2 linked regions of the Bythopirellula goksoeyrii genome follow. The protein of the gene in region 1 interacts with the protein of each later gene in a pairwise test. Links are inferred from orthologs where the notes say so. Each region holds a gene or a part of one and is shown in the gene's direction. Other genes may lie near its edges.

Region 1 (3,428 bases):
GTAGCACCGCGGAGCGGAAGAGGCACTATGCGAGTAGCCCTCGGAAAATCGGTAGTTTACTTGCCGACTTGGTGAGGAGTCGAGGATACGCCCAGATTTCTGTGTCGGAGATTCAAGAGAAAGCCTGGCAAACAGTCGTGGGTACGGAACTCGCGACTGTCACTCAGTTCGCCAAATTAAGTCGGGGGACGATGCAGGTGGTGGTGGCCAATTCGCTGGTGATGCAGGAACTAACGTTCCGCAAGGAACAACTCTTGGCGGGTTTGCAAACGGCACTTCCGGATGCGGGGGTGAAGCAATTACGGTTCAAAGTAGGAAGAGTAACACACAGATCAGAACCCTAGTTCGATCAATTGATTTCCGGCGATCGATTTTAAAATCACTCAACGGAATTTTCTAACAAAACGAATACGAGACAGATGTCAAACGAAGAACCTAGTCAAAAGAAAAAAGCCAACGCTGAATACAGCCAATCCGATCTCGAACATTTGAGCGATCTGGAGCATGTCCGCGAGCGGCCTAGCATGTACATCGGCGATACATCCGGTCGTGGTCTGCATCACCTCGTCTATGAGGTGGTAGACAATTCGATCGACGAAGCGATGGCCAACTACGCCACCGAAGTAAGAGTGTTTATCAATCCGGATGGTTCGGTCTCGGTGGAAGACGACGGCCGTGGAATTCCGGTAGAAAAGCACGACCAACTCTCCGAGCAAATGGATCGCGAGGTATCTACGCTCGAAGGGGTGATGACAGTACTGAAGTTTGGCGGGAAGTTCAGCAAGGGTGCCTACCAAACATCCGGCGGCTTGCATGGTGTTGGTGTGACGGTGGTCAACTTTCTCTCCGAATGGTGTGAGGTGGAAGTTTGTCGCGAGGGTCATGTCTACCATCAAGAGTACGAGCGAGGTGTGCCCAAGGGTGAGGTTCGCCGCGTGGGTACGAGTGATCGGCGTGGCACGAAGACGACGTTCAAGCCTGATCCGCAGATTTTCTCAGTTACGAAGTTTGTTTACACGACTTTATCGAAGCGTTTGCAGGAGTTGGCGTTTCTAAACCGAGGTGTGAAGATTTCGATCACCGATATGCGGACGGATGAATCGGAGACGTTTCAATACGAGAACGGAATCGAAGAGTTTGTCGTCTGGCTCAACCGGGCGAGCGAAGCGGTGCATCAAGAGGTTCTGTACGTCGAGGGTGAGACAGATGGTGTGACAGTAGAGATCGCCTTGCAGTATTCTGGAGAGTACACCGAGAACGTTCACTCCTATGTGAACAACATCACCACGACCGAAGGAGGTACGCATCTCTCCGGATTCCGCACGGCATTGACTCGTTCACTTAATGCCTACGGAAAGAAGCAAAACCTGTTCAAAGACTTAGTGCCGTCTGGAGAGGACGTTCGTGAAGGTCTCACGGCAGTGATTAGTGTTCGCGTGCCGCATCCACAGTTCGAGGGACAGACCAAAACCAAGCTGGGTAATAGCGAGGTCGAGGGAATCGTCAATTCCTTGTTTGGGGACTACCTGAGTAAGTTCTTAGAAGAAAATCCTAAGACGGCCAAACAGATGATTCTCAAAGTCGTTTTGGCGGCTGAGGCCCGCGAGAGTGCCCGCAAGGCGCGGTTGCTGATCCGCGAGCGCAAAGGGGCGCTTGCCGGCGGCGGGCTCCCCGGAAAGCTACGCGATTGTTCTAGCAAAGACGTCGACAAATGCGAACTGTACCTGGTGGAAGGTGACTCGGCGGGTGGTAGCGCGGAAGGGGGTCGGCTACGTGAGTACCAGGCGATTCTGCCTCTTCGTGGTAAAATCATCAACGCCTACAAGAGCCGTGAAGACAAGGTGCTCGCCAACGAAGAAGTCCGTAGCATGATTGCTGCCGTGGGAATCGGCATTGGCGAGGACCAGGATCTGAGCAAGCGTCGCTACGGTCGTATCGTAATCATGACCGATGCCGACGTGGACGGTTCACATATCCGTACGCTGCTGCTCACGTTCTTTTATCGCCAGATGTACGAGCTGGTGGCCCAGGGTCATGTGTACGTCGCTCAGCCACCCTTGTTCCGCGTGCGCAAGGGGAAGGATGTGAACTATGTGCAAACCGACGAAGAAATGAAGACGCAGCTTTTAGATCTGGGGTTGAGCGATAGCGTCTTCGATCCAGGCAACGGCGAACTGGTCGATGGAGAGCGGATGGAGAAACTCTGCCGTACGCTTGCTGCGATGGAGGAATCGATCGTCGCCCTGGAGCGACGCGGGATTAGCCTCAAGGCCCATGCGGTGCGGCAGGATCCCGACACACTGGAGCTCCCCATCTTTCATGTGTTTCTTGGTCTCCATGAACATTGGTTCAATAATCGTGCAGCATTGGAGGCCTTTGTCGAAGAGCAGGAAAAGGCCACCGGCAAAGAGATGCAACTGGATGTGGGAACAATCCCTGTCGAGGAAGTTGCGGAAACCAATGGCCATGCCGCTCCAAAGTTGCGAATCGTCGAACTTCATGAGGTGCGTACGATCAACACGTTGCTCAAGGATCTCTCGGAACTCGGGTTTGAGATCGAATCGCTGATACCCGAAGATCGAACCGGCCTGGAGGGTTCTCGCTACATGCTCCGTCGTGGCGAAAACGAAACCGGTTTGGACGATCTCCGCGGTCTGCCGGCTGCCATTCGGGCAGCGGGAGAAAAGGGTTTGCAAATCACTCGCTTTAAGGGCTTGGGTGAAATGAACGCCGAAGAACTCCGCGAAACGACACTCGACCCCGCCAATCGCACCTTATTGCAGGTGAGAATGGAAGACGCCGGCAGCGCCGACGAGTTGTTCCGCGTGCTAATGGGCGACAACGTAGAGCCCCGCCGCGAGTTCATCCAGAAGCATGCGTTGGATGTGAAGAATTTGGATGTGTAAAGATTGATACATATCTGCGTAAGGAACACTTTCTCATGAATTGGCAAGATAGAATCGAGATAGCTCCTAATGTTCTCACGGGTAAACCGATCATTAAAGGAACAAGAATCGCCGTTGAGTTCGTAGTCGATCTGCTGGCTCGTGGTTGGTCTCAAGAAGACATCTTGGAAGAGTATGATCATCTCACTTCAGAGGATATACAGGCGTGTCTTGCTTACGCCAGTAGCGTTCTGCAATCTGAGCGGGTGTATCTCACCCCTGACTGAGCAATCTCGATGAAGTTTTCACTTAATGAGAATGTTTCAGGATCCGTGATTCGAAGACTGCGGGAGGCAGGTCATGACGTGTTGGCAGCCAAAGAATCCATGCAGGGTGAGTCGGATACAGAAATCTTAATTCGTGCTCAAACTGAAGGGAGAATTGTAGTGGTAGTGTCCGTCAAGATGCGCACATTTGTTTTTAGGGTTTAGCCCTGTCGGTAGGTCCGCCCCCAACTCCGTAGCTGCGTAGCAGCGGAGGTGC
Region 2 (3,641 bases), 1.0 Mb from region 1 along the record:
GAGCCAATCACTGACTGCCGAACCATTCCAAGCCACCGCGCCGGTTGGACCTGGTCGGCAATGGACAAAGGCAGAGGCACTAAAGGTGCTGAGTGGAAACCTGAAAGGCCGCGACAAGGAAAGCGGCCGCAACTTGTTTCATGCCACCTCCTGTGCCAAATGCCATCGTTTTCGGGGCGAGGGAGGAGCCATTGGCCCCGATCTGTCGACGGTTGCCAACAAGTTTTCGCTCTCGGATGTGCTCGATTCCCTTTTGGAACCAAGCAAGGTCATCTCCGACCAGTACGATTCGCAACAGGTGTTGACTGCAGATGGCCTGCTTCTACAAGGTCGGGTGATTGAACTTGATGATGAATATCAAGTCTACACAGCGGACCCCGATGCACCTCCCGCGATCATTCCACGTGAAGATGTCGAAGAAATCAATCCTTCCAATATCTCTCAGATGCCCACGGGGCTGATCGACACACTTAATGATGAAGAATTGAAAGACTTGGTTGCCTATCTGATGGGAAAATAGAGCCTGTTTGCGAGGTTTTCAGGCCGTTGTTGGAGGGGGAAAAAACTGGTAAAATTTGGGCTTTTCCAAGGTATGCCGTGCGAGGCGTTTCCTCACGGCTGATCTGATTCTGAAGTGGCGTTTTTCCTGCTGCGAAAGGACTCCCCCACGTGTCGACCGACTCCAGCGATCCTCAAGAACCTTCCTTCGATCCCGCGCATGCGATTGCCGCTCGGTTGATTGATTTGCCGATCGAAGATGAGCTAAAAGCCAGCTACCTCACCTACGCGATGAGCGTGATTGTGAGCCGTGCGCTGCCCGATGTACGCGATGGCCTCAAGCCTTCGCAACGACGCATTTTGGTGGCGATGAACGACCTAAATCTCACACCTGGTGCAGGTCGTGTGAAGTGTGCCAAAATCTCAGGCGACACGAGCGGTAACTACCATCCCCACGGCGAAAGCGTGATCTATCCCACGCTCGTGCGTATGGCCCAAGAATGGAACATGCGCCACGTGCTGATCGACAAGCAGGGAAACTTCGGTTCGATCGCCGGCCTGCCCCCGGCAGCCATGCGATATACCGAAGCGCGAATGTCCCCTTTTGCCGCACTGATGCTCGACGATCTCAAACTCGACACGGTGGATTTCGTCCCCACGTACGATGAGCGCCACAGCGAGCCGACCGTATTGCCGGCGAAGTTTCCCAACCTGTTGGTCAACGGCGCCAACGGTATCGCCGTTGGTATGGCAACCAGCATCCCCCCCCACAATCTGGGCGAAGTTTGCCGCGGTGTCATTGCACTTCTGGACAATCCCGAGATCACGGTGCAGGAACTGATGGAGCATGTCCCGGGACCTGATTTTCCTACAGGCGGCATCATCTGTGGCCGGTCGTCAATCTGGAAAGGCTACGAAACAGGCCGCAGCACGATCGTCGTTCGTGCCCGCACTTCCATCGAGGAAACGGGGAAGAAAACTCGGATTATCATTCACGAAATCCCCTACCAACAAGCCCGCGACCGGGTCGAGGAACGCATCGCCCAACTGGCCCAGGATGGCAAGATCCCAGGCATCTCTGCTACCCGTAACGAAAGCGATCTCAAAGAGCCTGTTCGGCTGATACTGGAGCTTAAGCGAGATGCCGATCCCGATGTGGTGTTGAACCAACTCTACAAATTCTCACCTCTGCAGGAGACTTTCTCGGTCATTTTCCTTTCCCTGGTGGACGGAAAGCCTCGTGTGCTGACGCTCAAGGAAATGCTGGGTGAGTTTATCCGTCACCGCGAGACGGTTATCCGCCGCCGCACGCTCTTCCTGTTGGCCAAGGCTCGCAAGCGAAAACATACCGTCCAGGGCCTCTTGCTCGCCCACGCTAATATCGATGAAGTGATTCGCGTTATTCGAGCCTCGAAGACCCAGCCAGAGGCCAAGCAGGCTCTCATGGCGATCAAGACTCCCGGGGCACTGCTCGAGAGGGCACTCGGGGCCGAAGGATACGCCCAGTTTCAAGAGGAACGTGGCGTGGCCGAGGAGTATTCGCTCTCGCCAGTGCAGGCTGACGCGATCCTCCGCATGACCTTGGGTCAGTTGGTCAATCTCGAACAAGAAAAGCTTGCCGAGGAGCATGGCAAGCTAATGGAAGAAATTACAGAGCATGTTGGCATTCTGGGCGACCAGGAGAAAATCCGCAGCATCATCCGCGAAGATTGCGAAATGCTGATCGCCAAGCATTCGGACCCCCGTCGCACTGAGATTTCTAACGAAGAAATTGGTGACGTTGATCTGGAAGACCTGATCGAAGAAGAGCAGATGGTCGTTTCGATTTCGCACAATGGCTATATCAAGAGAACCCCGTCGAGTGTTTACCGTGCTCAGCGCCGGGGAGGCAAGGGCATCAAGGGAGCCAAGGTCGACGAGGATGATCCCGTTGAGCATCTGTTTGTCACCAGTACCCACGACTATTTACTGTTCTTCACGTCGAAAGGCAAAGTCTATTGGCAAAAAGTGTATAACTTGCCCCAGCTTTCCCGGGATGCGAAAGGGAGGGCCGTGGTGAATCTGTTGAATCTGGCCGAAGACGAAAGCATCACCGACTGCCGGGCGGTCCGCGATTTTGATCTGCCCGATCACTATTTGATCATGGCCACTAAGCAAGGTTTGGTGAAAAAGACAGAACTCAAAGCATACAGTCGCCCTCTCAAGAGCGGCATCATCGCTATTAAGCTTCGCGAAGACGACGAGTTGGTCGACGTGGCCATTACCAAGAGCGGCGATGAATTGGTCCTCTCTACTGCCAAGGGGATGGCGATTCGCTTCAACGAGTCGGACGCCCGTCCGATGGGCCGCAATACTAGCGGGGTTAAAGGAATCAAGCTCTCCAAGGGGGACAGCCTGGTGGGAATGGTCGTCGCCGATCCCGATGCGACCTTGCTCACCGCTTGCGCCAACGGCTACGGCAAGCGAACCCCCTTCGGCCCCAACGCGATCCCTGAATCCACCTCTGATGAGCCTGCTTCAGCGGGCGACGAATCGGATTCTGAAGACGAAACCAGCAGCTCCTTCCGCTATCGCACGCAGAATCGTGGCGGCAAGGGAGTCCGCGATATCAAAACCACTGAGCGCAACGGCCCCGTGGTTGATATCGTCCGGGTCGATGACCAAGACGAGCTGATGATGATGACCGCCCGCGGCAAAATCCAACGGGTCAAAGTGAGCGACTTCAACCCCATCGGCCGCAACACGCAAGGCGTACGCATCATGACGCTTGATGAAGGGGACACTCTCACCGCTGTGGTACGTGTCCCACAGGAAGAAACGGTGGAGGCTGAGGTACTCTCTGCAGATCCTGATGCTGTAGAACCGCCATCAACGGACGAGACGCCCCCAGGCGAGTGATTGAAACCAGTTTCTCTCAGAATTCCAACACGAGTCCATCCGTGCCTATTTCCGTTTTAGGAAAAATCTTCTTGGCTGCAGCCAAGGGGAGCGCGGAGTCATCAGCAAGCGCAGGGTTGATGTGTACCAAGACCAGGCGGCCCACCTCAGCGGCTTTGGCAACTTGTACAACGGGCGTGATGCAACTGTGACCTGTTAACTCGGCCTGTTCAGGCTCCGTGTCATCAAAGAAGCATTCATGGATC

What was found.
Region 2: the proteins of Pr1d_RS00020 (region 1) and gyrA interact in binary tests that used the Escherichia coli proteins (3 or more experiments, as listed by UniProt). The link is inferred for Bythopirellula goksoeyrii from one-to-one orthologs.

Annotation. Positions count from the first base shown.
Region 1 is NZ_CP042913.1:2,703-6,130, forward strand. What follows is about bases 55-3,162. They hold Pr1d_RS00020 (DNA gyrase subunit B), read left to right. Parts: upstream 55-419; coding sequence 420-2,906; downstream 2,907-3,162. Other genes in these bases: Pr1d_RS00015 (DUF721 domain-containing protein), read left to right, coding at 55-344; Pr1d_RS00025 (DUF433 domain-containing protein), read left to right, coding at 2,942-3,162. Also shown: more of Pr1d_RS00015, read left to right, coding at 1-54; more of Pr1d_RS00025, read left to right, coding at 3,163-3,172; Pr1d_RS26575 (DUF5615 family PIN-like protein), read left to right, coding at 3,182-3,376. UniProt on the Escherichia coli protein: DNA gyrase negatively supercoils closed circular double-stranded DNA in an ATP-dependent manner to maintain chromosomes in an underwound state.
Region 2 is NZ_CP042913.1:1,024,754-1,028,394, forward strand. What follows is about bases 276-3,596. They hold gyrA (DNA gyrase subunit A), read left to right. Parts: upstream 276-669; coding sequence 670-3,396; downstream 3,397-3,596. Other genes in these bases: Pr1d_RS04095 (family 16 glycoside hydrolase), read left to right, coding at 276-520; Pr1d_RS04105 (MBL fold metallo-hydrolase), read right to left, coding at 3,413-3,596. Outside these bases: more of Pr1d_RS04095, read left to right, coding at 1-275; more of Pr1d_RS04105, read right to left, coding at 3,597-3,641. UniProt on the Escherichia coli protein: A type II topoisomerase that negatively supercoils closed circular double-stranded (ds) DNA in an ATP-dependent manner to maintain chromosomes in an underwound state.